One region of the Shinella agrisoli genome, then DNA from elsewhere that is predicted to be linked to it. Evidence: riboswitches for the same ligand, from Rfam matches in the RefSeq annotation. Region 1 holds a riboswitch; each other region holds the start of a gene.
The links. A riboswitch is a leader RNA that binds a small molecule or an ion and turns the genes downstream of it on or off. The one in region 1 is predicted to bind cobalamin.
Positions count from the first base shown of each region.

Region 1 (7,392 bases):
TCGCCCCGACGATGAGGCCGAGCAGCGCGCGGGGCAGGCGGATCTCCTGCATCACCAGAACCAGCAATTCCTCGCCGCCGCCGAAGAGCGCGCGAAGGCTGTCCGCAAGCGTGACGTTTGCCGGACCGACGGTGAGCGAGAAGGCAAAGAGCACGAGGGCCGCTGCCGCGAGAATGGCGAGGGTTGCGGCGTAGCGGGAACGGGTCGTCATGGCCTGCCTTCCCCGGCCCGGCGCGCGGCGTCCTGCAGGGCGCGGGCGGCTTCCAGGGTGAACGGGCCGCCGCAGACGGTCAGCCGGCTTTCAAGCGGCGCCTCGGCCGTTTCCCTCGCAAGCGCGCGATAGGCGGGATGGGTGAAGTTCTGGTCGGCGAGCGCCGGCTTGTCCTGTCGTGCGCGTCCGCCGGCCAGCAACTCGGGATCGGAAAGGACCAGCAGTTCGAGCGGCAGGCGTGCGGTTCCCGCCATGCCCAATGTCTCGGCGATGTTCTCCAGGCCCGTGCGCTTCACCACTTCGGAAACGAGCGTGCCGGCGCCGGCCGTATAGCTGTTGGCGAAATAGAGCGCGGTGCGCAGCCGTGGCGGCCTGGCGGATTCGAGTGCCGCGATCTCGGCATCCATGCCGGCGATCAGCGCCTCGGCCCGCGCCGGGTTGCCGATCAGGCCGCCCATGCGCCGGAGGTTCGCGCGGACATCGTCGAAAGACGCTTCCGGCTGGAACTCCTCCACCCGGAAGCCGAGCCGGCGCAGCAGCGACACGGTGGTGCGCGTCGTATAGGTGCCGGCAAGCACCAGATCGGGCTTCATCAGGAAGATTTCCTCCGCCAGCCCGTGGTTGACGACATAGGCGCCGGCCTCCTCAGCCATCGCCGAGGCGCCGGCATCGCGTGCGAGGTAGGAGACCGAATGAAGCTGGCCCTGCCTTGCGACGAGCATGGCCAGCTGGTCCGTGCAGACGTTCATCGAGACGACGCGCTGCGGAAAGGCGTCGGCGCACGTCGTCCCCGGCCAGAGGAGGCCGGCAAGGACGATCGCATGCCAACGCTTCCCATGCATCAGAAGGTCGCCTTCAGTCCGGCGAAGGCCGTCAGGCCCGGCGTGTTGAAACCGTAGATTTCCTGATAGTCGCGGTCGAAGAGGTTGTCGATCCGGCCGAAGACCTCGACCGTGTCGTTGACCTTGAAGCTGCCGCCGACATTGACGACCGTATATCCTCCGAGCGTCACCCGCGGCGGAACGAAGGTGGCGAAGACGCTGTCCTGCATCTTGCCATTGAACACCGCCTCGGCAAACACCCGCGCCCGGTCCTCGTGGAAGACATAGGCCGCGCTCAGGGAGCCCGCATGGCGGGGCCGGCGGACTTCCTGGAGACGCGCGCCCCCGGCAACCGTCTGCTCCGTGGCATGCGTATAGGTATAGGAGGCCGTCGCCGTGAAGCCGTTGAAGAAATCGACCGTCGCCGAGACCTCGACGCCCCTGCGCCGGCTTTCGCCATCGCGGTTGACGGGCGTCGCCATGAAGTTCGAATCGTAGACGGTTGCGATCTCGTTCTTCAGGTTCTGGTTGAAGTAGGTGACGTCGACGACGAGCCCGCCGTCGAACAGGCTCTTTTCCACGCCGATGTCCCAGCCGAGGCTTTCCTCCGGCTTGAGGTTCGGGTTGCCGACGAAGGTGCTGGGGAAATAGCCGAACTGCTCGTAGAAGGTCGGGTTGGTGACGGCGGTGCCGATGGAGGCGTGCAGGCGCGTCCCGGCGTTCGGGATCTGCCAGGCGGCGCTCATCGTCCAGGTCACGGCGTCGTCGAAGGCGTCGTTCCAGTCCTGCCGCACGCCGCCGTTCAGATAGAACTGATCGGAGAACTCGCCGCGATATTCGCCGATCAGCGAATGGGTGTTGCGGCTGAAGGTCTCCGTGAGGTGTGACGGCGAGAAGGTCTCGCGCTGCCATTCGTAGCCGGCGGTCAGCTGGTGAACCTGGTTTTCCAGCTCGTCATAGCGGTAGGAGGCCTGGTAGGTGGCGTTGTAGCGGTTGCCGTCGTTCCAGCTGTCGCCGGTGGCCGCCGAATGGTTGAAGCGGGAGATGTCGTTGCCCGAGAAACGCGCCTTCTGCGTCAGCGCGCCATCGAGCGCCGTGTTGGTGAGGCCGAGGGAGCCGTAGAATTCGCGGCTTCTGGTGTAGTCCTCCGCATCGTAGGTCATCGCCGTGTCGTAGTCCTGCGGATCGAGATCGCTGCGGCGGTTGACGTAGCGCAACGTGCCGTCGACGGTCGTATCGGGCGAGACGTCCACCGTGAACTTGCCGTTCAGCGTGCCGTTGCGGTCGCCGTCGTCTTCCGCGCCGATGTCCGAGATGTTGAAGCCGCCCGTGCGCCTGAGGGCGCCGGACAGCGAATAGTCGAAATTCTCGCCGCCGCCGCGCGTGGAGAATGCACCCATCCAGGTCCCGTCGGTGCCGACTTCGGTCCGCGCGGTGGAGCGCACGGAATTGCGCTCGCCCCGCTTGGTGATGATGTTGATGACGCCCGACATGGCGTTCGCGCCCCAGAAGGTGCTCTGCGGTCCGCGCAGGACCTCGATGCGCTCGATGTCGTCGGCGATCAGGCTGCCGAAATCGAATTCGCCCTGGGCGTTGTCGTTGGCCTCGACGCCGTCGATCATCACCAGCACGTGGTTGCCCTCGGCGCCCCGCACGCGGACCTGCGTCAGGCCGCCATAGGAGCCCGTTCGCGACACGGCGAAGCCCGGCACCATCCGCAGGGCGTCCGCCACGTAGCGGACCTGGTTCTTCTCGATCTGCTCGCCGGTAACGACGGTGACGGCACGGCCGGACTTCCTGAGCTCCACCGGGGTCAGGCCGTCGGTGATCACGATCTCGTCGAGCTCGGTGGGCGCCTGGTCCTGCGCAAGGACGGGCTGACACAATGCGATGGCGAGCAGGGAGCCCCCTGCCAGATAGTTCCTCATCTTTCCCCCATGGCAGGACGCGCCTGCACAGCTTTCCACCGCGGGCTGAGGAGGATTCATGGGGAGCGGGCGCTTCCATCAACCGTCCGCCGATGCGGCGACATCTTCGACAATGTCACCGCTACGGACGGCCGCGCCCGGACACTCCCCGTATCCCGGCATGGGTGACCGGCACAGGCAGGTCTCCTGACTTCCGCGTCATCGCTCTCCCCGCCTTCCCGCGCCTCGGCGCAGTGGCATCATGGGGCAAGCTCGGCGGTTACAGTTGCGGGGGCAGTCACGGTTTCGGCCCCTGATGGGTAGTCCTCACCGTGTTCCCTTTTCATCCGTCATGCTGACGGAACCTGTTCCGTGATCGAAGTCTATCGGCGCTCCCGAACCCGGGTCAAGAGACGCTGCACTCTACCCACAGGCCCGTTCAGGCCGTTGGCGCGGGCGCTGCTTGACTCATCTATAGCTCTTCGGTTATGGGTTTGATCGATAACCGCAGAGCTATGGGTTTCAATGCCGGACGCGCACGACATCCTCTTCAGAACGCTCGCCGACCCGACGCGGCGGGCCATCTTCGAGCGGCTTTGCCTCGAAGGGGAGCAGACGGTCCGGGCTTTGACCGATCGGGCCGGGGTCTCGCAGCCGGCCGTATCGAAGCACCTCGGCGTGTTGAAACAGGCCGGGCTGGTCATCGACCGCCATGAAGGCCGCCAGACCCATTATCGGGCGCAGCTTGGCGCGCTGGCCCCTCTGGTCGGCTGGGCGAACGAGATGGCCGGCTTCTGGGAGAACCGGCTCGACAGCCTGGAGGACTTGCTGAAAAGGATGGACCAATGAATGCTGCCCCTGCGCAAAGGCGCTCTGTCGTCATCGAACGCGAGATCGCCCATCCGCCGGAAAAGGTCTGGCGCGCGCTCACCCAGCCGCACCTCATGGAGGAATGGCTGATGAGGAACGACTTCAGCCCGGTCGTGGGCCACCGTTTCCGCCTTCACGGCGACTGGGGCGGCGTGCTGGACTGCGAGGTCCTCGTCGTCGAGCCGAATAGGACGCTCTCCTACACCTGGAATTTCGCGCATGACGATCCGGCGTTCGATCTGCGGAGCGTCGTGACCTTCACGCTTGCGCCCACGGACGGAGGAACGCGCCTGCGCGTGGAGCAGGAAGGTTTCCGGCCGGAGCAGAAGCAGGCTTTCGGCGGCGCGAAGCAAGGCTGGCAACGGTTCCTTGAAAACCTGGAGCAGATCCTGGCGCGAATGCCCGGCATCGAGAGCAAGTAGGCTGGAAAGCGATCATGAACATTCTCCTTTGGGTTCTTCAAGTCCTCCTTGCGCTGCATACCGCCGTCGGGGCGGCATGGAAGCTTTTCAATTCCGAGCAGGCCGTACCGTCCCTGAAGGCCATTCCGCACGGAATCTGGCTGGGGATGAGCGCCGTCGAGGTGCTTTGCGCCCTCGGCCTGGTCCTTGCCGGATTCCATAGGCCGCTGGCCTTTCTGGTGCCGTTCGCGGCGATCGTCGTGGCTGCGGAAATGCTGCTCTTTTGCGGCGTGCATATCGCTTCCGGCGACAGGAGCTACGGCCCGATGGTCTATTGGCTCGTGGTTGTGGCCATATGCGCCTTCATCGCCTACGGCAGGCTTGTGCTGAAACCCTTGTGAGTGTTTGATCGACCGGAACTGACAGCTTGATGGAGGTGGATGCGATGGTGGGCAAGAAACCGTCGAAGGGCGGCAAAGCCGCGGGGCCGCGCCAGGCGACGCCGAAGCCCGGCGAGATCGTCCTTCTGTCCGGCGGCAATCCCCAGATACCAAAGGGATACGGCGACGGTCCCGTTAAGGCCTATATCGCCGCCATGCCCGGCTGGAAGAGCGACCTCGGACGCCGCCTGGACGCGCTGATCGAGCGCGAGGTTCCCGGCGTGAGGAAGGCGGTCAAATGGAACTCGCCGTTCTACGGGGTGGAGGACGACGTCTGGTTCCTGAGCTTCCACTGTTTCACGAAATACGTGAAGGTCACCTTTTTCCGCGGCACGTCGCTCACGCCTCCGCCCCCCGGCAAATCCAAGCATCCCGAGGTGCGCTACCTCGACGTCCACGAGGGCCAGCTCGATGAGGCGCAGTTCGCGCAATGGGTGAAGCAGGCAAGCGGATTGCCGGGCGAACGAATGTAGGCAGGCCGCCTCGCGGCGCAGCTCGAGCAGGTCGAAGGGCTAGCTGCGCACAGGTTGGACGGCCGGGCGATGTGCCGGCTCGCGGCCGTGCAGCCAGCCGTCGAGCGCCTTGGCTGCCGCGTAGGCCTGCACCACGATCTGCGGCACGAGGTCGATGTCCGGCAGGCTGCCGAGGCCGAGCGGCCCCATCGCGAAAAGCGCCTCGAACCGCTCCTCGTCCACGATCGCCCGCCCGCTGCGGTCGACGAATATGCCGAGATCCAGCTCGTCGCGCCGGACCAGGTCCGCAAGGAGCAGGGAGCGGTACAGGGGCGAATCGAGGTCGGTCGGACGAATGCGACAGTCGATCGTGCGGTCCGCCTGCAGAACCTGCAGGCCCGTGCCGGAGGAAAGCAGCACGCCGTTCGTCGCGATGCGCTCCACCTTGCCCTTGCGCACGGTGATCGCGCCATCGGCGATCGCCTGCCGCAGGCGCTCGTACTGCCCGGGGGGCAGGCGGTTGCGGTGGCTGTCGTAGATCGGCTTGACGTGGCGCTTGAAGCGGCGGCGCTCTTCCGGCGTCAGCGATTGCCAGAGGTCCCGCGCGCGCAGGCGGAAATCGTTCATGATGCCCTGCCAGCCGGTGCCTTCCAGCGCAGCCCTGTTCGCGGCCTCCCTGAGGTGGCGGAAGGCGCCGCGAAGGGTGTTGGGGAATGGCCGGTCGGACGCGACGGACCCGACCGCCGAAGGCGCATGCGGCTGCGGCAGGAAGCCGGATGCTGAGATCAGCGTGACATGGGAGGCCTCTCCCGCCGCGAGCAGCCGCAGCGCCCGGTCGACGGCGTGGACGCCGCCGCCGATCACCACCGCTTCCCCCTTTGCGCCGTCGCCCGACCTGCTGCCGGCTTCCTCGCGCAGGCCATAGCCGGTCGCCAGGAACACGGCGTCGAAGCGGGCCTTTTCCCCCTCGCCGGAGGTCACCGAAAAGCCGCCTTTCGGGGTCCGGTCGATCGCGGCCACGCTGTCGGCGCGCACCTGAACCATGACGTCGGTGCGTTGCCGCAGGGCTTCGGAGAAACGCTGGTAGACGTAGGCGCTGAAGACCTCGCCCGGCACGAAGGCATGGTCGACGTTGCCGCCCGCATCCTGCTCGCCGTTGCGCCACGCGTCGTTCGTTTCGAGCCACTGCCGGAAATCCTCGCGCGCGGCCGGATCGACCGACAGGTCGCGCACACGGCTGTTCAGCAATGTGGATGCCGGCCGGCCGATGGCCTCCCCGCCGTCGATCTTGGGATGGGGATCGTACATGACGAGATGGAAGGGGTGGGCGAACGCCTTGAGCAGCGCGATCGCCGTCATGAGGCCGGTAAAGCCGCGGCCGACGATCGCGATCCTGGCAAGGGTGCCGGCGTCCTGCGGCTGCGGGGAGAAGGGGGCGGGCACGAGCGTCATCAACCGGTTCCTTTCCTGCGCTGCGTCAGGCGGTTTCCAAAAGCGCGCCGGTCAAGGCGCGCCGTGACAGGGTGTTGTCTACTAAAACAATAGAATTCACCGTCCCAAATCAAGCCCTGTTTCGGACAATCCCCATGCGCCGGCGCAGCCGGCGGCACCGCGGCAGGCCTTCATTGCGGCTGAAGCGCCTGTTCGTAGATCCTTGTCGACCGGGTTCCCGAACGGCAATAGCCCAGGATCGGCCTGGGCAGGTCGGCAAGGGCCTCGATCATGCCGGCAACGGCTCCGTCCGTGAGCCCTGTCGACGGGACCGGGATATGCCGCACCTCGATGCCGAGCTCGGCCGCGCGGGCGGCAACGGAGGAGAATTCGGGCTGGTCGGCCTGCTCGTGATCGGGTCGGTGGCAGACGATGGACCTGAAGCCCAGCAGGCTGACGACATCGACGTCCTCCGGCCCGATCTGCGGGGAGACCGAATAGTCGTCATCGATCTTGCGGATGTCCATGCTTGTCTTCCTTTCGATTGCTTGAGCGAAGCGGATGCGGCCCTTGCGCCGCAGACCCTAGAGAAAGCCGAGTGCCCGCACGGACAGGCTGAGCCACAGGGCCGCGGAGACGAGTGCGACGGCGACGGCGGCCCCGACCACAAACCAGACCAGTTCGCTAGATTGTTTCAAATCCCATGCTCCCGGCGGATCGACAGCCTGCCTTCAGGCGCCAACGTCGTTCAGGTCGCAGAACGATGTCTCCACCGCATGGCGCGCGCCGATCGGCGAGGCGGTATGCCCGGCCGGAGCCCGGGTGTCGACATGGCGTTCTCCGTTTTGGCCGATAATTC
Region 1 covers NZ_JBJIEP010000001.1:244,149-251,540, reverse strand. Annotated here, with positions in the region: gene ACIIOY_RS01160 (FecCD family ABC transporter permease) at 1-211, opposite strand, end outside; gene ACIIOY_RS01155 (ABC transporter substrate-binding protein) at 208-1,053, opposite strand; gene ACIIOY_RS01150 (TonB-dependent receptor plug domain-containing protein) at 1,053-2,960, opposite strand; cobalamin riboswitch at 3,120-3,323, opposite strand; gene ACIIOY_RS01145 (ArsR/SmtB family transcription factor) at 3,465-3,788, shown strand; gene ACIIOY_RS01140 (SRPBCC family protein) at 3,785-4,231, shown strand; gene ACIIOY_RS01135 (DoxX family protein) at 4,246-4,611, shown strand; gene ACIIOY_RS01130 (DUF1801 domain-containing protein) at 4,656-5,123, shown strand; gene ACIIOY_RS01125 (FAD/NAD(P)-binding protein) at 5,163-6,554, opposite strand; gene ACIIOY_RS01120 (protein tyrosine phosphatase family protein) at 6,725-7,060, opposite strand.

Region 2 (7,392 bases), on a different contig from region 1:
CAAGCAGATCGAGAACCAGTCTTCCGGCGTTATCCCGGTGATGAAGCTGCTGGAGGACTCGTTCTCCTACGCCAACCAGCTCGGCGCGCGGCAGGGGGCGGGGGCCGTCTATCTCCACGCCCACCACCCGGACATCATGCGCTTCCTCGACACCAAGCGGGAGAACGCCGACGAGAAGATCCGCATCAAGACGCTCTCGCTCGGCGTCGTCATCCCGGACATCACCTTCGAGCTGGCGAAGAACAACGAGGACATGTACCTCTTCTCCCCGCACGACGTGGAACGCGTCTACGGCGTGCCCTTCACCGAGATCTCGGTGACGGAGAAGTACCGCGAGATGGTCGAGGACGCCCGCATCCGCAAGAAGAAGATCAGGGCGCGCGAGTTCTTCCAGGTCATCGCCGAGATCCAGTTCGAGTCGGGCTATCCCTACATCATGTTCGAGGACACGGTGAACCGCGAGAACCCGATCGCCGGCCGCATCACCATGAGCAATCTCTGCTCGGAGATCCTCCAGGTGAGCGAGGCGAGCGAATTCAACGACGACCTCTCCTATGCGAAGATGGGCAAGGACATCTCCTGCAACCTCGGTTCGCTCAACATCGCCGCCGCGATGGACAGCCCCGATTTCGGCCACACGATCGAGACGTCGATCCGCGCGCTGACCGCCGTTTCCGAGATGAGCCGCATCTCCTCGGTCCCCTCGGTCGAGAAAGGCAACGACGACAGCCACGCGATCGGCCTCGGCCAGATGAACCTGCACGGCTATCTCGCCCGCGAGCGCATCTTCTACGGCTCTGAGGAAGGCATCGACTTCACCAATATCTACTTCTATACGGTGACCTATCACGCCGTCCGCGCCTCCAACCGGCTGGCGGTCGAGAAGGGCCGGAGTTTCAAGGGCTTCGAGAACTCGAAATACGCTTCCGGGGAATATTTCGACAAATACACCGAAGCCGAATGGCTGCCGGCGACGCAGAGGGTGAGGGCGATCTTCGAGGAGGCCGGGATCCATATCCCGACGCGGCAGGACTGGCTGGACCTGAAGGCGGCGGTCATGGAAGGCGGCCTCTACAACCAGAACCTCCAGGCCGTGCCGCCGACCGGCTCGATCTCCTACATCAACCACTCGACCTCCTCGATCCATCCGATCGTCTCGAAGATCGAGATCCGCAAGGAGGGCAAGATCGGCCGCGTCTACTATCCGGCCGCCTATCTTACCAACGACAACCTGGAATATTATCAGGACGCCTACGAGATCGGCCCGGAGAAGATCATCGACACCTATGCGGCGGCGACGCAGCATGTCGACCAGGGGCTCTCGCTGACGCTGTTCTTCCGCGACACGGCGACGACGCGCGACATCAACCGGGCGCAGATCCACGCCTGGAAGAAGGGCATCAAGACCATCTACTACATCCGCCTTCGCCAGATGGCGCTGTCCGGCACGGAAGTGCAGGGCTGCGTGTCGTGCGCGCTTTGAATCGTGGCCTGCGCCTCACCCTAGCCCTCTCCCCCCAGGCGGGGAGAGGGGACGTGCCATGCGAACCGTCCGGAGGAGCGGGACGGTACGGCATATGCCTTCTCCCCGCTTGCGGGGAGAAGGTGGCGGCAGCCGGATGAGGGGCCAGCCAGCCAGGTTAGCAATCAAGGACACCCGAATGAACATGCACGCCAAGCCCGCAAGCCGCATCCGCGCCATCAACTGGAACCGCATCGAGGACGACAAGGATCTCGAGGTCTGGAACCGCCTCACCGGCAATTTCTGGCTGCCGGAAAAGGTGCCGCTTTCCAACGACATCCCGTCCTGGGCGACATTGAAGCCGGAGGAGCAGAAGCTCACCATCCGCGTCTTCACCGGCCTCACGCTGCTGGACACGATCCAGAACGGCGTCGGCGCGGTGACGCTGATGGCGGATTCCGCCACGCCGCACGAGGAGGCGGTGCTCTCCAATATCTCCTTCATGGAGGCGGTCCACGCGCGCTCCTATTCGTCCATCTTCTCGACGCTCTGCCTGACGCCGGACGTGGACGACGCCTACCGCTGGTCGGAGGAGAACGAGTTCCTGCAAAGGAAATCCGCGCTGATCATGGCGCAATATGCCTCGGGCGATGCCTTGAAGAAGAAGGTCGCCTCCGTCTTCCTCGAGAGCTTCCTGTTCTATTCCGGTTTCTACCTGCCCATGTACTGGTCGAGCCGCGCCAAGCTCACCAACACCGCCGACCTCATCCGCCTCATCATCCGCGACGAGGCGGTGCACGGCTACTACATCGGCTACAAGTTCCAGCGCGGCATTGAACGTCTGAGCGCAGAAAAGCAGCAGGATATCAAGGATTTCGCGTTCGATCTTCTGCTGGAGCTTTATGACAACGAGGCCAAGTACACCGAAGAGCTCTATGACGGCGTCGGCCTCACCGAGGACGTCAAGAAATTCCTGCACTACAATGCCAACAAGGCGCTGATGAACCTCGGCTACGAAGCGCTCTTCCCGCCGGAGGCCTGCAAGGTGAACCCCGCCATCCTCTCCGCCCTCTCGCCGAACGCCGACGAGAACCACGACTTCTTCTCCGGCTCCGGCTCCTCCTACGTCATCGGCAAGGCCGTGGCGACGCAGGACGAGGACTGGGACTTCTGAGGCAACGCCACCGTGTCGTTGCAGACACCGCCGATGTCGCATTCCCGAAGGTCATTTCGTCCGCCGGATGATTTGCTGGACGTGTTCAAGGTGCCATCCCGACATCGTCGGGCTGGATAATTGGGAAACCGGTGGAAGGCCGGTGCTGCCCCCGCAACGGTAGCGGAACGAAGATCTCGACGAATGCCACTGGCCGATTGGCCGGGAAGGTGTCGAGAGCGTCCGGAAGGACGGTTCCGAAGCCCGGAAACCAGCCTTGAGACACAGACTCGGCCGATTGCGGTGGGCGATCGAGAGGCGGACGGCGTTCCCGCGGGGCTGCTCCGTTCATTCCTCGGTTTCCATCCTTCGTCGAGAGACGTTCCGTGCGGCCGCACCGCGGTTTCGCGTGCGCTTTGACATGATCCGGCCTGCGGAGGAGCGGGCCGGAAGGCTTCAACCAAGGAGGAGACGGATATGAGCAGGAACAGAGGCGTCGTCTATATGCGGCCCGGCAAGGTGGAGGTCCGCGACATCGACGACCCGAAGCTGGAGGCACCCGATGGCCGCCGCATCGAGCACGGGGTGATCCTCAAGGTGATTTCCACGAACATCTGCGGCTCCGACCAGCACATGGTGCGCGGCCGCACGACCGCGATGCCGGGCCTCGTTCTCGGGCACGAGATCACCGGCGAGATCATCGAGAAGGGCATCGATGTGGAGATGTTGGAGATCGGCGACATCGTCTCGGTGCCGTTCAACGTCGCCTGCGGGCGCTGCCGCTGCTGCAAGTCGCAGGATACCGGCGTCTGCCTCACCGTGAATCCCTCGCGCGCCGGCGGTGCCTACGGCTATGTCGACATGGGCGGCTGGATCGGCGGGCAGGCGCGCTACGTCACGGTGCCCTACGCCGATTTCAACCTCCTGAAATTCCCCGACCGCGACAAGGCGATGGCCAGGATCCGCGACCTCACCATGCTGTCCGACATCCTGCCGACGGGCTTCCACGGCGCGGTTCGCGCGGGCGTCGGCGTCGGCTCGACGGTCTATGTGGCCGGTGCCGGCCCGGTCGGCCTTGCGGCGGCCGCCTCGGCGCGCATTCTCGGCGCGGCGGTCGTGATGATCGGCGATTTCAACAAGGACCGCCTTGCCCATGCCGCCAGGGTCGGCTTCGAGCCCATCGACCTGTCCAGGAGCGACCGGCTCGGCGACATGATCGCCGAGGTCGTCGGCACGAACGAGGTGGACAGCGCCATCGACGCCGTCGGTTTCGAGGCCCGCGGCCATGCCGGCGGGGAGCAGCCGGCCATCGTGCTCAACCAGATGATGGAGATCACCCGCCCCGCCGGCGCGATCGGCATTCCCGGCCTCTACGTCACCGAGGATCCGGGCGCCGTCGACGACGCGGCCAAGCACGGCAGCCTGTCGCTGCGCTTCGGCCTCGGTTGGGCGAAGGCGCAGTCCTTCCACACCGGCCAGACGCCGGTTTTGAAGTACAACCGGCAGCTCATGCAGGCCATCCTGCACGACCGCCTGCCGATCGCCGACATCGTCAATGCGAAGATCATCCCGCTCGACGATGCCGTTCAGGGCTACGAGAGCTTCGACCAGGGCGCGGCGACCAAGTTCGTGCTCGACCCGCACGGGGACCTCTTGAAGGCCGCCTGACGACGACGGGACGCGCCGGCCGGATTTTCGAACGGCCGGCGCATCCGCACCCGATGGAATGCGCGCCGGCGTCCGGGGAGGCGAGGGGCCTGCCGTGCAGCGGTTCATGCATGAAGGACGAACGAACATGACTGATTTCCGGGACGTCTTGATCGACCACCTCGTAGACGAGAGGGCGGGCTGGAGCATGGGCTGCTTCGGCGCCGTTGCCGAGTTCCACCAGGACAGGGGCGAATATCTGGAAGCCGACGCACCGACGATGTTCGTGCGGGCGACCTCCCGGGGCGCCATCCGGCTGAACGCCGAAGCCGTCGGGCAGATCGTCCCGGTCGCCTACGAGACGCTCGGCGCGGACCCGCACCGATGGAGCCATGGCGTGGCGCTCTGCCTGCCGCAGAAGGATTCGGCGATGAACGGCCGGAAGGTCCTGACCGAGCTCGGGCGGGACGAGGAGGCGGTGCGTTCCGCGGACAGGGCGGCGATCCTCTTCGATCTCGGCCTCGGCCTCCCGCAATGCGACTTCTGCATCCGCACCGCGGATCCGGACCTGCTTTCGCTGCTGCGCGCCAATGCCGGGCGCAGCCTGTTCGAGCCCGGCAATCCTTCGAGCGCCGCCGTGCTGAAGGCGCATCCCCACCGGGTCGCGCTGACGCGGATCGGCCGCATCGAGGTCTTCCAGAAGATCGGCGGGCCGGATACCGGCGGAGCTTCGCCGCCTGGACCGCATACGCACCTGCTGCCCCATCTGCTCAAGTCGCGCCGCACGCATTCGGCCGATACGCCGATCCCGAAATATCACCTGCCGCTCGGCTATCTTCATCCCGCCAATCCCGTCACGGACGGCCTGGGCCGGGACAGGGCGTTCGACATAGACGATCACGCCCGGTTCCAGGCGCTGTTCGAGCGGTTTGCCCGCCCGGACCTGCCGATCCTGCGCAAGGCGGTGCTGGACGGGCTTGCCAGGAGGGCGGAGCCCGGGCAGTTCCCGCTTCAGTCCGACCGCTTCAGCCGCGCCACGGTGCGCATCACGCTGCGCCAGCAATACAGGCTCGCCGAGCGGTTCGGGGGCGGTTCCTATCTCGAGCTGGTGTCGAGATGGCGCAATGTCCTCGACGGGGCGGCGGATATGGCCGCGACGGATGAGGAGGCGCCCGCTCGCACCGGCCCCGGGGCGAATGACGTGCATTCTTCCCCGCCGCTTGCCGCGGCCGGCTGATCGCCGCTAGAGACCGGAAACGGCCGGCAGGTCCGATCCGAAGCCGCGCAGGGCCCAGCGCCTGCCGTCGCTGGTCAGCAGCAGCATTCCGAGCGGCTCGACATCGATACGCCAGAGCGAGGCGAGCGGCGCCCCGAGGACGTGTGCGAGAAGAAGCTTCAGGATGATGCCGTGCGTGACGGCCAGCGTGCTCCCGCCTTTCGCATGGAGCGTCGTGAGCCAGGAAGCCGCCCGCTCGCATGCCGCGTCGAAGGATTCGCCCCCATGCGGCGCCGCGGCCGGATCGGACATCCAGCGCTCGAACGCCTGGGGAGATCCGGCGGCGACATCGGCGATCGCCCGCTCGTTCCATTGCCCGTAATCGACATCCCTCAACGGAGGGCAGGGGATCGGCCTCGACGAAAAGAGCGCGGCCGTTTCGGCCGCGCTCTTTTCGGGCGCATGCAAAACCTCGTCGAACGCGCGAAGGTGCTGCGCGAGCTTCCGCGCCCGCTCGGTTTCCTTCGCAAGCAGGCGCTCGTCGGAGAAAAAACGCGGCTGCCGGCTGGATACGGTCGCGCCGCGGCACAGGATTGTGAGGCGTGTGGCTCTGCCCTGGGACGGTCCCGTCCCTTCTCCTCCGGCGCTCGCCATTGATCTGTGCTCCACGCAGGAAACGAACAGGAAGGACGGCTGCGAACCCCAACGGGTCCCGCGACATGCGTGCGGGACCCGTTGAGGAACCGGACGGTTTCCGTCAGCTGCAGCCGCTTGTGGCGCCGCAGGTGTCGCACTTCTCGCAGGTGCCGTTGCGCACCATGGTGAAGTTCTGGCACTCGGAGCACATGTTGCCCGTGTAGCCCTGGGCGATCGAGCGCATGCGGCGTTCGTTCTCCACCTTCTTGGCGTCGGCCTTGGCGCTGGCGGCTTCGGCGGCGGCCTTGTCGGAGAAGAGCGCGGTCACGCCTTCCGCTACTTCCTCGCCGATCTCCTCCGCGATTTCCTCGGCAAGTTCGGCGGCGCGCTCCTCGTAGTCGCGCTTGAAAGCGACGATTTCGGAGGTGGCGACGGCGGTCGCCGGCTCCAGCTTGCGGGCGGCGCTGCCGGCAAAGGCGGTGACGTTGCCGCCGGACGAGGCCTTGGCGGGCGCGGCGGTGGCGGCGCCCTTCGGCTCGGCGAGCGGACGCTCGTTCTGCCCGCCCTGGATGAGCGTCGGCTTGTGGCCGCGCGTCCAGCCGGTCGAGATCAGGTTCGTCTTGCCTTCCTGGATGCCCTTGCCGAGCGCCGTGTTGCCGAAGTCGGACGTATCGACATGGGCAAGGTCGTGGCGGCCGAGATAGGAGACGGCGAGCTCGCGGAAGACGTAGTCGAGGATCGACGTCGCGTTCTTGATCGCGTCGTTGCCGACGACGATGCCGGCCGGCTCGAACTTGGTGAAGGTGAAGGCCTCCACATATTCTTCCAGCGGCACGCCGTACTGGAGGCCGAGCGAGATGGCGATGGCGAAGTTGTTCATCATCGCGCGGAAGGCGGCGCCTTCCTTGTGCATGTCGATGAAGATCTCGCCGAGGCGGCCGTCGCCGAACTCGCCGGTGCGCAGGTACACCTTGTGCCCGCCGATGACGGCCTTCTGGGTGTAGCCCTGGCGGCGGTTCGGCAGCTTCTCACGCTCGCGCACCAGCCGCTCGACGATCCTCTCCACGATCTTTTCCGTGACCTGCACGGCCTGGGCGGCGGCCGGGGCCGCTGCCAGCGCCTCGACGGCATCGTCCTCGTCGTCCGCGTCCTCGATCAGCGAGGCGTTGAGCGGCTGGGAGAGCTTGGAGCCGTCGCGGTAGAGGGCGTTGGCCTTCAGCGCGAGCTTCCAGGAGAGCATGTAGGCGTTCTTGCAGTCCTCGACGGTCGCCTCGTTCG
Region 2 covers NZ_JBJIEP010000017.1:91,388-98,779, forward strand. Annotated here, with positions in the region: gene nrdE (class 1b ribonucleoside-diphosphate reductase subunit alpha) at 1-1,483, shown strand, start outside; gene nrdF (class 1b ribonucleoside-diphosphate reductase subunit beta) at 1,662-2,636, shown strand; cobalamin riboswitch at 2,708-2,909, shown strand; gene fdhA (formaldehyde dehydrogenase, glutathione-independent) at 3,093-4,283, shown strand; gene ACIIOY_RS18325 (DUF6925 family protein) at 4,411-5,499, shown strand; gene ACIIOY_RS18330 (histidine phosphatase family protein) at 5,506-6,132, opposite strand; gene ACIIOY_RS18335 (vitamin B12-dependent ribonucleotide reductase) at 6,236-7,392, opposite strand, start outside.
Region 2: it holds a riboswitch for cobalamin, as region 1 does, so the genes downstream of both, fdhA (formaldehyde dehydrogenase, glutathione-independent) here and ACIIOY_RS01150 (TonB-dependent receptor plug domain-containing protein) in region 1, are expected to answer to the same signal.

Region 3 (7,392 bases), on a different contig from region 1:
AGCTCAACGATCCGGAGGAGCAGCGCGCCCGCATGGTCGAGCAGCTGGAGCAGGCGCACGCGCGCGGCGAGAAGGACAAGCAGCTCGACGACGAGTTCCTGGACGCCATCGACCAGGGCATGCCGCCCGCCGGCGGCCTCGGCATCGGCGTCGACCGCCTGATCATGCTGCTCACCAACGCCCCCTCGATCCGCGACGTCATCCTCTTCCCGGCGCGGCGGGCGAAAGCGGACTGACCGGTGGGGAGGCCGGCGCCGACGGACACATTGAAGCCCCCGTCACCGGCCGGTGCGGGGGCTTTTTGTTGCGAGGTTAAAGCGAGGCGATCGAACCGCCTGCCTTACGCCTCGATCGATACGTCCCCGATCGGCCGCGAGCAGCAGGCGAGGATGTAGCCTTCCTCGATCTCGTCGTCGAGGATGCCGCCGTTGTGGTGCATCTCGACCTCGCCCGAGACCTTCATCACCCGGCAGGTGCCGCACAGGCCGCCTTCGCAGGCGGCCCCGATGCGCACGCCCGCGGCGCGCGCCGTCTGCAGGATCGTCTGTCCGGGCGGGCATTTCGCATCCTTGCCGGCCATGGTGAAGGTGACGGTGGCGACGGCGTCGGCATCCGCCTCGCCGGGGCCGGCACGGACGGCGATCTCCTCCGGCGCGGGCGCCGCCGCCGGCTGGAAGCTTTCCTCGTGGTAGCGGTCCATGGCGAAGCCGCAGACCTTCAGCATGTCCTTCACGCCGCGCATGAAGGGCTCCGGGCCGCAGCAGAAGACGGTGCGGTCGCGGAAATCCGGCGCGAGCAGCGTGAGCCGGGCGGCGTCGATGCGGCCGCGAAGGCCATGCCAGCCGTCGCGCGGATTGTGGCTTTCCACGACGAAACCGAGCGAAAGGTTCGGCATCTGCGCGGCGAGACATTCGAGCTCCGCCTTGAACAGGAGGTCCTCCGGCTTGCGGGCGCAGGAGACGAAGGCGACATCCGACTGCGGGGCGCAATCGGCCATCCAGCGCGTCATCGACACCATCGGCGTGATGCCGGAGCCGGCCGAGATGAACAGGTACTTCTCCCCCGGATAGCGCACGAAGGAGAAGTCGCCGAGCGGGCCGAACGCCTTGAGCTTCATGCCGGGGCGCAGGTTGTCGAACATCCAGCGCGTGCCGATCGAATTCTTCTGCGCCTTCACCGTCACGGCGACGGAGAAGGGCCGGGACGGCGTCGAGGACAGCGTGTAGGTGCGGAATACCGGCTCGTCCTCGCGAACCGGCAGTTCCAGCGTGACGTACTGGCCCGGCAGGTACCGGAACCAGTTGTCGCCGTCCGAGCGGAAGGCGAACGTCATCACGTCCGCCGTTTCCACCGTGGCGGCGACGCATTCCAGGAGATGCTGGCGGTCGTTCCACGGCTGGAGCTCGTCGAAGTGGCGGAAGTGGCTGGCGGCCGTCATGTCAGGCGACTCGCGAGAGCGGCTGCTTGGCGCCGTCGAGCCGCTCGACCATGAAGTTGGCGTACCATTCGACGAACTGCATGACGCCGCCCTCGTCCTCGACCGAATACGGACCGGGCTGGTAGGCGGGCGAGCGGATGCCGAAGGCGTTTTCCTCGACGATCCGGCGGTCCTGGTCGTTGGTCTCGGTCCAGACGTGGGTGAGCTCGTCGAGGCGGTAGTCGACGCCCTCCACCGCATCCTTGTTGACGAGCCACTTGGTGGTGACCTGCGTGAGCTCCGGGCCGAGCGGCAGCACGCGGAAGGTGATGGCGTGGTCGGCGAGCACGTGATTCCACGTCGTCGGATAATGGAAGAGCAGCAGGGTGCCGATATGGCTTTCCAGGATGTCGCTGGAAAGCGGGCGGGCGACGGCGCGCGCGCCCGACATCGTATAGCTCTCCGCGTCCTGGATGAGCGGCATGCGCGCCGCGCGGAACTGGCCGATCGGCGAGATCCTGAACTCGCTCGGCAGGCCCGCGGCCTCGCATTTTTCCCAGTGCGCGGCGATCACCGGGTCGTTCTTTGCGCCCTGCACGCCGGTCGCGGTGGGCGCTTCGGGATAGGTGCGGCAGAGCTCCGGGTGGTTTGCCGCGCAGTGGTAGCATTCGCGGTTGTTTTCCCAGACGAGCTTCCAGTTGCCCTTCTCGACGATCGTGCTTTCGAAGGCGACCTTCGTCTCGCCGAGGCGGTGGCGGGCGAGATAGGGCTCGACGGTGGCGCGGAAGGCGGAGAAGTCCGGCGCCTCGTCTGCAAGGCAGATGAAGATGTAGCCGCCGACGGTCTCGCAATGGATCTTCTTCAGGCCATGCTGGCTCTTGTCGAAGTCTTCCGCCATGTGGCGGGCGAAAAGCAGGGATCCGTCGAGCTCGTAGGTCCACTGGTGGTAGGGACAGACGAGCTTGGCCGAGGTGCCCTTGTGCTGCGTGCAGACGCGCGAGCCGCGGTGGCGGCAGGAATTGTGCAGGGCGCGGATGGTGCCCGCGCGGTCGCGGGTGACGACGACGGGATAATCGCCGACCTGCACGGTGAAATAGTTGCCGGCCTTCGGGATCTCGCAGTCATGGCCGATGAACAGCCAGTCGCGGTACCAGATCGTCTCGAGGTCGAGCCTGTAATAGTCGGGGTCGATGTAGAAGGCCTGCTCGAGGCTGTAGCCGTCGCGCCGGTTCTTGAGCTTGCGGAGCACGTCGCTGCGAATGTCCATGCCGGATCCTCGGTATCCAAGTTGGGGATGAGGCGCACGGAAGGAGACGGCCTCCGGGCGGGCGAGCCGCACGGACTGCACGTTTCCCGGCCGCCCGCCGCAGCCAGTCACGATCGTTCCTCCAGGCTGGTTTCCGGGCTGAGGAGCGTCCTTGCGGGTCATGACCTTGTCCAAAAAGCCGGACGACTTTTCGGGGCCGTGCCTTGCGGGACCGGATGCAGCGCCTTCCCAGACCTCCCGTCCAGTGGCTTCCTGCTGCACCTTGCTCCAACACCGTTGCGGGGGCAGCGCCGGATTTCAACCGGCTTCCCAATTCTCCGCCCCTCCTCTGGGGCGGCACCTCGAGTGTGTCCATCTAAGCGCAAGAATGTGCGGCCGGCATGTCGGAAAACGACATGACTTCATGATTTGACGACAGTCGATCAGGAAGGGGCCTATGCCGGGCCTCAGCAATTTCATCATACATCTCAATGCGATGTGCTCGACTTTATAGCGGGCCGCCTACCTTTTCGGCAGGCGGATCCCAACGATTGCCCTCTTGTCATATTGCGACCACAAAACACGCCCTCGGGAATAGGGAGCGCAACGGAAAGGAATGCTTAACGACGTTTCCATAAGCTTTTTTCGATCCGGGCGCGAGGATGGAGTGCCAAGGCGTGCAGCAGACGAAATTCCGATACTACGACGCCGTCGCCTACAAGCGCGCGAACCCGCCCAAATCCGCCGTCCACACCGAGTTCCTGCGCACCGGGCGGATCGACCGCAGCCTCACCTGGAGCCCGAGCGAAAAGCGCTACCTCAGCGACCAGGAGGTCGCCGAGCGCACGGGCCGCAAGCTCGAGCGGGCGGGCAGCGTCACCCATGAGCGCATCAACGGCTTCCACCATTCCATCCGGTTTCCGAAGCTGATCTTCCATCGCACGCTCGCGCGCACGCCGCATCTCGGCTACTGCCACATCACGGTGGCCAATTCCCGCTTTGCCGAATTCGAGAACGTGCAATGGGCCTTCTACATGGCCAACTTCCTCGCCGAGATCGGCGACGAGGAGCAGTTCTTCGCCGGCATCTCGCAGAGGCCCGGGCGCATGTATTTCGCCGTCGCCATCGCGCCGACGCAGGAAGAGGGGCGGCTGCAGATCGACCGCAAGGTGCGCGGCAACGGCGTGATCTTCCGCACGGACGACCCGAAGCTCGCCATGAAGAACGTGCTGATGCTCGGCACGCGCAACGAGGCCCTGCGCCAGGCCATCCGCGCGCTCTGACGCGCCCATGGGCGCGGGATTTTCATCCTCCCGCAACAGGCCGCTCTTTCGGCGGGTCTGATCCGCTCGCTCGCATCCAGGCAAAGCGGCGCGCGCTCTTGGCATCTGCCGTCAAAGCCCTGTAAAGGAGGCGCCGGACAACGGAAGAAGCGGCATGGCGCAGATCGTGGACACACGGACGGATGGGCAGGCGGCGCTGGCGCGCGCCTGCGAGGCCCTCGGCCGCGGCGTGCCGGTCGCCATCCCGACCGAGACGGTCTACGGCCTTGCCGCCGATGCCACCAATCCGCTGGCGATCACCCGCATCTACGAAATGAAGGGCCGTCCGCGCTTCAATCCGCTGATCTGCCACATGGCCGACCTTGCCATGGCGGAACGGCACGCGGTCTTCGATCCCTTGTCGCGACGGATCGCCGAGGCCTTCTGGCCCGGCCCGCTGACGCTCGTGCTGCCGGTCCGCCCGGAAAGCCCCATCCATCCGCTGGCGCGCGCCGGGCTCGACACGGTCGGCATCCGCGTGCCGACCGGCTTCGCCAGCCGCCTGCTTTGCGCCTTCGGCCGCCCGCTCGCGGCCCCGAGCGCCAACACGTCCGGCCGCATCAGCCCGACCACCGCCCGGCACGTCGCCGAGGATTTCGGCGACAGGCTGGAACTGGTGCTCGACGCAGGCCCGGCGACCGTGGGGCTCGAATCGACCATCCTCAAGGTCGAGGACGGGATGATCCGGCTGCTCAGGCCCGGCGGGCTCGACGCCGCCGAGGTCGAGCGCGTCACCGGCCGCCCGGTCACGCGCAGCGGCAAGGCGGGCGCGGCGATCGAGGCGCCCGGCATGCTCGCCTCGCACTATGCGCCCGATGCGCCGGTCCGGCTCGACGCCAGGAGCGTGCGGCCGGGCGAGGTGCTGATCCGCTTCGGCGGCAAGGCGCTGCCCGGCGAGGCGGAGGCGGCGCTCGTGCTGGACCTCAGCCCCTCCGGCGATCTTGCCGAGGCGGCCGCAAATCTCTTCGGCTACATGAAACGGGCGGATGCGGCGGGCGCCCGGTCCATCGCCTTCTCGCCCATCCCCTCGACCGGCCTCGGCGAGGCGATCAACGACCGGCTGCAGCGCGCCGCCGCCCCCCGCAGCTAGGAGAAATGCAGATGGTCCAGGCGACGCTTCCCCCCGATCTCATCGCCCGTTTCGCGGCGATCACCGGCCCCGCCCATGCCCTCATCGAGCAAAGCGACATCGCCCCCTACCTCGTCGAGAGCCGCGGGCTCTATCACGGCACCTCGCCGCTGGTGCTGCGGCCGGAATCGGTGGAGGACGTGTCCAAAATCCTGGCCCTCGCTACCGAGACGCGCACGGCCATCGTGCCGCAGGGCGGCAATACCGGCCATGTCGGCGGGGCCGCGCCGCGCGAGGGGGCGGCGGATGTCGTGCTGTCGCTCTCCCGCCTCAACCGCATCCGCGACGTCGATCCGGTCGGCAACGTCCTCGTCGCCGACGGCGGCTGCGTGCTGGCGCAGGTCCAGAAGGCGGCCGAGGATGCCGGCCGGCTCTTCCCCCTGTCGCTCGGCTCAGAAGGCTCCTGCCAGATCGGCGGCAACCTTTCCACCAATGCCGGCGGCACCGCCGTGCTCGCCTACGGCAACATGCGCCAGCTCTGCCTCGGCCTCGAGGTCGTCCTGCCGACCGGCGAGGTCTGGAACGGCCTGCGCCGGCTCAAGAAGGACAATACGGGTTACGACCTGCGCGACCTCTTCATCGGCGCGGAGGGCACGCTCGGCGTCATCACCGGCGCGGTGCTGAAGCTCTTCCCCCGCCCCCTCGGCCACGAGGTCGCCTTTGCCGGCCTCGCATCCGTGACGGACGCCCTCGCCCTCTTCGAACGCGCCTCGGCCCGCTGCGGCACCGCGCTGACCGGCTTCGAGCTGATGCCGCGCCTCGGCGTCGAGTTCACCCAGCGCCACATTCCGGGCGTGCGCGATCCCCTGCCCTCCCGGCACGACTGGTACGTGCTGGCCGACATCTCGACCTCGGACGCGGCCGAGACGGCAAGGCGCATGATGGAGGCGCTGCTTGCCGAGGGCATCGAGGCGGGGCTCGTCGAAAACGCGGTGATCGCGGCCAGCGAAGAGCAGCGCAGGGCGCTCTGGCACATGCGCGAAAGCATGTCGCCGGCGCAGAAGCCGGAGGGCGGCTCGATCAAGCACGACGTCTCCGTGCCGGTCTCGGCGATCGCGGATTTCATGGCGGAGGCGGACGCGGCGGTGACGGCCGCGATCCCCGGTGCGCGCATCTGCTCCTTCGGCCACATGGGCGACGGCAACATCCACTACAACATCTCGCAGCCCGTGGGCGCGGACACGAAGGCCTTCCTTGGCCGCTGGCGGGAGATCAACCGCCTCGTGCACGGCATCGTGCTGAAATACGGCGGCTCGATTTCCGCCGAGCACGGCATCGGCCAGCTGAAGCGCGATGAGCTTGCCGCCGTGCGCGAGCCGATCGAGATGGACCTGATGCGGCGGGTCAAACGGGCCTTCGACCCGGCCGGCATCATGAACCCCGGCAAGGTGGTCAGCGCCTGAGGCTATCGCCCGCCCGTGCGCAACTGCGCCAGCGACATCATGACGTCGGCGCTGATGCCGGACGAGCCGGAACCGCTGAGCACCGACAGGGCCGGATCGGCCGTCGCCTGGTTGTCGAGGTCGTAGAGGACGGAGAACTTCACGATCATCTTGGAGACCTTTTCCGGATCCTGCAGGTCCTCCAGTTCCAGATAGCGTTCGATCATGTCGGCCTGGGCGTCGATGTCGGCGCTGCCGATCTCGTCCGGCAGCTGGTAGAGCACCTTGAAGACCTCGAAGAGCGCATCGTCGGCCAGGATGTCGTAGGGGCTCGAGATCGTCTCCGCCTTGCGCTCGAAATAGAGCGCGAGGCGCACGCCGGCATTGTCGGTGCCCGCCTCCTCTTCCAGCTTCTGGCGCACATGGCTGTCGAGGGTCTCGTAGATGCCGCGCCGGGACTGGATCTGCGCGTCGTCCGGCCGCTCGACCAGGCCTTCGGCGTTGAAGTTGAAAGCGGCGACGATCTTGCGATAGGCGCGGTCGGCCTGCTGGTTCACGAAGCTCTGCGGATCGTCGAGGTCGGAGGTGAAGATCTTCGCCATGAACTCCGCATCGACGCTTTCCGGCTCGATGCCGTTCGCGGTGAGCACGAAGGCGACGAGGCGGGGATCGCTCAGGAATTCCTCGACCGTTTCGACCTTCTGCATCTGGACGGAGTAATATTTCGCCTCCTCCTCCGCCAGCGTGCGGTCGTCCTCCGTTCCGAAACGGGACTTCGCCGTCACGTAGGCGCGTGACATGACGAGGATCTCGGCCTCCGATTGTGCCAGCTTCGGCGCCGTGATGTTGCCGTCCGGCCCGAAATTGAACGCCTTGGCCAGCTCGACGAAGCGTTC
Region 3 covers NZ_JBJIEP010000004.1:213,245-220,636, forward strand. Annotated here, with positions in the region: gene lysS (lysine--tRNA ligase) at 1-236, shown strand, start outside; gene ACIIOY_RS05095 (FAD-binding oxidoreductase) at 341-1,438, opposite strand; gene ACIIOY_RS05100 (aromatic ring-hydroxylating oxygenase subunit alpha) at 1,440-2,684, opposite strand; cobalamin riboswitch at 2,792-3,043, opposite strand; gene ACIIOY_RS05105 (DUF6656 family protein) at 3,341-3,946, shown strand; gene ACIIOY_RS05110 (L-threonylcarbamoyladenylate synthase) at 4,101-5,075, shown strand; gene ACIIOY_RS05115 (FAD-binding oxidoreductase) at 5,087-6,517, shown strand; gene ACIIOY_RS05120 (DUF1217 domain-containing protein) at 6,520-7,392, opposite strand, start outside.
Region 3: it holds a riboswitch for cobalamin, as region 1 does, so the genes downstream of both, ACIIOY_RS05100 (aromatic ring-hydroxylating oxygenase subunit alpha) here and ACIIOY_RS01150 (TonB-dependent receptor plug domain-containing protein) in region 1, are expected to answer to the same signal.

Region 4 (7,392 bases), on a different contig from region 1:
TCCCTGCAATACGACGTGCCGCTGGAAGGATACGAAATCCATCTCGGCCGCACCGCGGGGCCGGATGCCCTTCGTCCCCCGGTCAGCATCGACGGGCGTCCGGACGGCGCCCTTTCGGCCGATGGCCGGGTGATGGGCACCTACCTGCACGGCTTTCTTGCGAGCGGCGCCTACCGGGCGAGGCTTTTGGCCGACTTCGGCATCGATGGCGGCGGGTTCGATTATCGCGCGAGCGTCGACGAGGCGCTTGACGGTGTCGCGGCGGAGCTGGAGGCGGTTCTCGACCGCCGCTGGCTCGAAGGCCTTTTAGGGGGCGCTGATTAAACCGACCCGCTGAAACGTAGAGCCATCGGGTTCCTTCGCCACCGGCCTGCCGCACCAAAGTTGCGCCAGAATTCGGTGCGAGGAGTGACGGAAATCCGTCCGGCTTCCGGGCGTTGACGCCTTCGCGCGATCCGAAAGGGTAAATACATGGGTTCTGGACCTCTCGCACGATCCGTTCTGGCCGGCCTGGTCGGGCTGTCGCTCGCCGGCCTTCCGGCCGCGGCCTTCGCCCAGACGGCCAAGGAGGCCACCAGCGCGGGAAAACGCTGGGAAGAGGAATTCTCCCTCTGGCAGAAGGTTTCCTCGGGCAGCGACGTCGCGCAGTACGAAGGCTACCTGAAGCAATATCCGAACGGCACCTTCGCCTCCATGGCGCGCCTGCGCATCGCCGAATTGCAGGCGGCCGCCAAGACGACGCAGGCAACGGCCGCCTCCGGCGACGCCGCCAAGGTGGAGGAAGCCGCGGCCGCCGAAAAGGCGAAGGCCGAGGAAGAGGCGAAGAAGGCCGCCGAGGCGCGGAAGGCGGAAGAGGCTGAAAAGGCCGCCGCGGCTGAAAAAGCCAGGGCCGAGGAAGAGGCTCGCAAGGCTGCGCAGGCCCGGAAAGCCGAAGAGGACGCCCGCAAGGCCGCCGAAGCGGAAAAGGCGAAGGCCGAGGCGGAAGCTGCGCGCCTGAAGGCGGAGGCCGACGAGAAGGCGCGGGCCGAAGCCGCCGCGGCGGAAAAGGCCCGTGCCGAAGAGGCTGCCCGCCTGAAGGCGGAAGCCGAGGAGAAGGAAGCGACCGCCCGCAGGCTTGCCGAGGAGCAGGCGGCCGAAGCCGAGCGCCTGAAGGCGGAGGCGCAGGCCGCGGCGGAAAGGGCGCGGGCGGAGGAGGCCGCGCGCGTGAAGGCCGAAGCCGACCGCAAGAAGGCCGAGGAAGCCGCTGCCGCGGAAAAGGCACGTGCCGAGCAGGAAGCCGTCGCGCGTCGTGAAGCGGAAGCCAGGCGCGCCGAAGCCGAGAAGGCCGCCGCCGCCGAGAAGGCGCGGATCGAGCGGGAGGCCGCCGCTGCGCGCAAGCTTGCGGAAGAGAAGGCCGCCGAGGTGGAGCGGCTGAAGGCCGAGGCCGCCAAGGCGGCAGCGGATGCCGAGGCCAAGGCTGCGGAAGCGGCGCGCCTTGCGAAGGAAGCGGAAAAACGGGCCGCGGAAGCCGCCGCTGCCGAGAAACGGGCCCAAACCGGCGCAGCCGCCACCGCCGGACGCGACGCGCAGGAGGGCGAGAAGGACGACCTTGCCGCCGGGAAGGCGGATGCGGCCAAGCGCGAGGAGGAGGCGTTCCAGAAGGCCGTGCTCGAAGGCACGGAGAATGCGTTCCGCGCCTACATCGCGCAATATCCGAAGGGCCGCTTCGTCGCGGACGCCCGCGAGCGCCTTGCCGCGCTGGCAGGCACCGCGCGGCAGGAGACCGCGACGGCGACCGTCGAGACCGAACGCCGGGCGGCGGAGGAGCCGGCGGTCGATCCGCGGGAAGCCTATCTCGGCCGGTCGAGCCGCGTCCAGGCGCAGCGCTGGCTGAGCATGCTCGGCTTCAACACCTACGGCGCCGACGGCGTCTTCGGCCCGCGCACCCGCTCGGCGATCGCCGCCTGGCAGGGTGCGTCCGGCTACCGCGCCGACGGCTACCTCTCGCGCCGGCAGTTCCGTGCGCTGCGCGAGGCCGCGCAATATGCCGAGGCCCGGCAGAACCGCCAGCGCCGCTACCAGCGGGACTACGACGTGCTGGAAGGCCCGGTCGACGGGTACTACGACGGTCCGTACTACCGCGACGACGGCTATTACAACGGCGGCGGGGGCATGGTGATCATTCCCGGCTACTGAGACTGCGCCGGCCGGACGGCGGTTTCAGCACAGGCCGTGCCGCTGCCGGTCGATTGACTTCCCGGGGGCGGAAGCATAATCATCCGGACTATTGGATGGTTCCCGGGTCCGGAAACGGATCGGGGAGTAAATGGGAATGTGACGCGGCGGACCCAACCAGGGCGCTGCAATCACGGCCGACCCCGCGACTGTAGAGTGGCGAGGGACGCCCGTCCGCTGGGAGGACGCGGCGCGCAAGCGGGGCAATGGCGCTCCGGGGACCGCGCCTCGAAAACCAGCCGGAAAAGCCACTGGGCAGCATCACGATAAACCGGGGTTGGACGCCTCTATCTCTACGAATCGTCCGCCTTTTGTGATGCCGGGTCCGGGAAGGCGAGGGCGGACCCGCAGGCGCTTTGCGCCGGACGCCGCGAGCCAGGAAACCTGCCAGCCAATGAGGGCATGTCGCCCGACCCGGGGAGGGGCTTCCCCAACGCCTGCACGGAGGTTGTCATGGCTGTTTCCACCACGTCTTCCATTTCCCTTTCCGCGAACGACCGCCTCATCGCCGGCATCGTCGCGCTCGTCATCGGCGCCTTTCTGGTCTTCGGCGCGGGCCTTGCGAATTCGGCCGTGCTGCACGACACGGCGCACGACACGCGTCACTCCTACGGCTTTCCCTGCCACTGAGGAGTTCTTGAGATGATCGTTCGTTATCTCCTGGCCGCACTGGTGGCCGGGCTGTTCTCCGGCGTGCTCATGACGGCCGCCCAGGAGGCGCGGGTCGTGCCGCTCATCCTTCATGCCGAGGAATTCGAGGGCGGCGAGGAGGCCGCGCCGGCAGGCGAAGGCGGCACGCCCGCCACCGAGGGCGCGGCCCAGACGCAGGACCATTCCTCGCTCGGCGCGGCGCTTCTGGACGTTGCCGCCCATCTCTCGCCCGTTTCCCTCGCCCACGCCCATGACGGCGAGGAGCACGAGGAGGGCGGCATCATGTTCGGCATGAGCCGCTTCTCCGGCACGCTGCTCGCAAACCTCGTGACCGGTGCCGGCTTCGGCCTCCTGCTCGCGGGCTTCAGCCTCGTCTCCGGCTATCCGATCACCGTCGCGAACGGCGCGCTCTGGGGAGCGGCCGGCTGGCTCGCCGTGCACATGCTGCCGGCCATCGGCCTGCCGCCGGAGCTTCCGGGCTTCCCGGCCGCGGACCTCGGCGATCGCCAGGTCTGGTGGGTCGCGACCGTCATCCTCTCGGCCGCCGGCCTCTACCTCCTGTTCCTGAAGCAGGGTATCGTCGCCAAGATCATCGGCATCGTGCTCATCGCCGCGCCGCAGGTCTATGGCGCGCCGCAGCCGGGCGACATCTCCAGCAACGTGCCGGCCGTCCTCGGCGCGGAGTTCGCCGTCGCCGCGCTCGCCACGACGCTGTTCTTCTGGATCGTGCTCGGCCTCTCGCTGGGTTTTGCCAACGAGAAGATCGCCAAGGCGGCCTGACATGACGACGACATCGCCCGGAGCCGTCCTGGTTCTGGGCGGTGCGCGTTCCGGAAAATCCGCTTTCGCCGAAAGGCTGGTCGCCGAGACCGGCCTTTCGCGTCATTATATCGCCACCGGCCGCGCCTTCGATGACGAGATGCGCCAGCGCATCGCACGGCACCGGCAAGACCGCGGGAACGGGTGGAAAACGCATGAGGAGCCGCTTGCGCTCGCCGCGCGCATAAGCGACGTGGCGCGCGCGGACCGGGCGGTGCTCGTCGACTGCCTGACGCTCTGGATCACCAACCTGATGCTGGAGGAGCGGGATGTCGCCGCCGAATTCGGGGGCCTCCTCGCCGCCATCAGGACGGCGCCCGGCCGGCTGGTCTTCGTGTCGAACGAGGTCGGCCTCGGCATCGTGCCGGAAAACCGCATGGCGCGCGAGTTCCGCGACCATGCCGGGCGGCTGCACCAGGAGGTCGCCGCCCTCGTGCCTGAAGTCTATTTCGTCGCGGCCGGACTGCCGCTGAAAATGAAGGGTTGAGCCATGCTGCAACAGAAGATCCCCGCCACCGTCATCACCGGCTTCCTCGGGGCGGGCAAGACGACGATGATCCGCAACCTCCTGCAGAATGCCGGGGGAAAGCGCATCGCGCTCATCATCAACGAGTTCGGCGACCTCGGCGTCGACGGCGACGTGCTGAAGGGCTGCGGCGCGGAAGCCTGCACCGAGGATGACATCATCGAGCTTACCAACGGCTGCATCTGCTGCACTGTCGCCGACGATTTCATCCCCACCATGTCGAAGCTCCTGGAGCGCGAGAACCGCCCCGACCACATCGTCATCGAGACCTCGGGCCTGGCGCTTCCCCAGCCGCTCGTCGCCGCCTTCAACTGGCCGGAGATCAAGACGCAGGTGACGGTCGACGGCGTGGTGACGGTCGTCGACAGCGCGGCCGTCGCCGCCGGCCGCTTCGCCGACGACCACGACAAGGTGGATGCGCTGCGCGTGACGGACGAGAACCTCGACCACGAAAGCCCGCTGGAAGAGCTCTTCGAGGACCAGCTTACCGCCGCCGACCTGATCGTGCTCAACAAGACCGACCTGATCGACGCGGAGGGCCTGAGGACCGTGCGCGAGGAGGTCGCCTCCCGCATCGCCCGCAAGCCCTCGATGATCGAGGCGCGGAACGGCGAGGTCGCCGCCGCCGTCCTGCTCGGCCTCGGCGTCGGCACGGAGGACGACATCGCCAACCGCAAGTCGCACCACGAGCTGGAGCACGAGAACGGCGAGGAGCACGACCACGACGAGTTCGACAGCTTCGTCGTCGATCTTCCCGCCATCGCCGATCTGGCCGCCTTCATCGAGCGCCTCAAGGGCGTGATCGCCGCGCACGACGTGCTGCGCCTCAAGGGGTTCGCCGATGTGCCCGGCAAGCCGCTGCGCCTGCTCATCCAGGCCGTCGGCAGCCGCATCGACCACTATTTCGAGCGCGCCTGGGCGCCGGGCGAGGCCCGCGGCACCCGTCTCGTCGTCATCGGCCTGCACGACATGGACGAGAAGGCCGTGCGCGACGCCATCGCCGCCGCGGTGTGACGGCGGCATGAGCGTGCGGCGGTCCCTCTCTCCGGCTTTTCGGGCGCGGCACGGCCATTTCCGGCCTGCCGTGCCGGTGGATCCTCGGGTCGGGCCCGAGGATGACGAAAGAAGGAAGGGACGGCTGGCAACGGCGACGGTTCCGCATGCCGCACCGGTCGATAGGTCCCTTAGCCTATCCTCCCCGCCGTCATCCTCGGGCCCGACCCGAGGATCCACCGGCACCGCACGCTTACAGACGGGAGGCGCCGCATGCACCTCCTCTTAGCCCAGAAGGGCACCATCGCCGACGGCAGGGAAGCGATCGACCTCGGCCAGACGCCGGGCGACGTCCTCTTCCTCTCCGCCGCCGATACGGAACTTGCCGCCATCGCCGCCGCCCACCGCGCACGCAAGACCGGCACGCGCCTGCGCCTCGCCAGCCTCGCGGCGCTGTCCCATCCGATGTCGGTCGATACCTACATCGAGCGCACGGCGCGCCATGCGAAGCTGATCGTCATCCGCGCCCTCGGCGGCGCCAGCTATTTCCGCTACGTGCTGGAGGCCCTGCTGGCGACGGCGGTCGAGAACGGCATCAGGCTCGTGGCGCTCCCCGGCGACGACCGGCCGGACGAGGGCCTCATCCCCTTCAACCGCATAGGGGAGGACGACCGGCAACGTCTCTGGGCCTACCTCAACGAGGGCGGTGCGGAGAACGCGGAGCGGTTCCTCGCCTATGCGGACGCCCTGGTCTTCGGCGGCGAGAAGCCGGAGCCGGCGATGCCGCTGGAAAAGGCCGGCATCTGGTGGCCGGGACGGGGTGTGGTCGACGTCGCCACGTGGGAAAAGCTGGCGGTAGCGGGTATCGCGCGCACCACGCCCCCGACCGCCGCCATCTGCTTCTACCGCGCCTATGTCCAGAGCGGCGAGACGCGGCCCGTCGAGATGCTGATCGAGGCGCTTGCCGCCGAGGGGGTGCGCGCGCTGCCGCTGTTCGTCTCCAGCCTCAAGGAGCCGGTGTCCATCGAAACGGTTCGCGCCGCCTTCGCGGCGGCCCGGCCGGAGGTCGTGCTGAACGCCACGAGTTTCGCCGTCTCCGCCCCCGGCGCGAACCGCAAGCCGACCGTGCTCGACGAGACGGGCGCGCCCGTCCTGCAGGTCGTCTTCTCCGGCTCCTCGCGCGAGGCCTGGGAGGCCTCGGGGCAGGGGCTGACGGCGCGCGATCTCGGCATGAACGTCTCCCTGCCGGAGGTCGACGGCCGCGTGCTCTCCCGTGCCGTCTCCTTCAAGGCGGCCGCGCGCTACGACGAGCGCGTCGAGACGAACATCGTCGGGCTCGATCCGGCCGGGGACCGCATCCGTTTCGTGGCGAAACTCGCCGCCGGCTGGGCGCGGCTGCGGCGCGCGGAACCGGCCGGACGCCGCATCGCCATCGTCTTGGCGAACTATCCGAACCGCGACGGCCGCCTCGGCAACGGCGTCGGCCTCGACACGCCCGCCGGGACCATGGAAGTGCTGCGCGCCATGGCGGCGGAAGGCTACCCGGTCGCCGATCTGCCGGCCGACGGCGATGCGCTGATCGCCCACCTGATGGCCGGACCGACCAATGCCGCGCGCGATGGCCGCGAAATCCGCGAGACGCTTTCAATGAGCGATTACAAATCGTTCTTCTCCTCCCTTCCCATAAGGGTTCAGGAAGAGATGACGGCCCGCTGGGGTGCGCCGGAGGACGACCCGTTCGTCACGGGCGACGTCTTCGCCCTGCCGCTCGCCCGTTTCGGCGGGACGCTGGTCGGCATCCAGCCGGCGCGCGGCTACAACATCGATCCGAAGGACACCTACCATTCGCCGGACCTCGTGCCGCCGCACGGCTACCTCGCCTTCTACGCCTATCTGCGCCTCGATTACGGCGCCCATGCCATCGTGCACATGGGCAAGCACGGCAATCTCGAATGGCTGCCGGGCAAGGCCCTGGCGCTCTCGGAAGCCTGCTATCCGGAAGCCGTGCTCGGCCCGCTGCCGCATCTCTATCCGTTCATCGTCAACGATCCGGGCGAGGGCACGCAGGCCAAGCGCCGCTCCGCCGCCGTCATCGTCGACCACCTGACGCCGCCGCTCACGCGGGCGGAAACCTATGGGCCGCTCAAGGACCTCGAAGCGCTGGTCGACGAATATTACGACGCGTCCGG
Region 4 covers NZ_JBJIEP010000022.1:61,139-68,530, forward strand. Annotated here, with positions in the region: gene ACIIOY_RS21140 (cobyric acid synthase) at 1-324, shown strand, start outside; gene ACIIOY_RS21145 (peptidoglycan-binding domain-containing protein) at 472-2,175, shown strand; cobalamin riboswitch at 2,255-2,620, shown strand; gene ACIIOY_RS21150 (CbtB domain-containing protein) at 2,668-2,844, shown strand; gene ACIIOY_RS21155 (CbtA family protein) at 2,857-3,645, shown strand; gene cobU (bifunctional adenosylcobinamide kinase/adenosylcobinamide-phosphate guanylyltransferase) at 3,647-4,171, shown strand; gene cobW (cobalamin biosynthesis protein CobW) at 4,175-5,224, shown strand; gene cobN (cobaltochelatase subunit CobN) at 5,477-7,392, shown strand, end outside.
Region 4: it holds a riboswitch for cobalamin, as region 1 does, so the genes downstream of both, ACIIOY_RS21150 (CbtB domain-containing protein) here and ACIIOY_RS01150 (TonB-dependent receptor plug domain-containing protein) in region 1, are expected to answer to the same signal.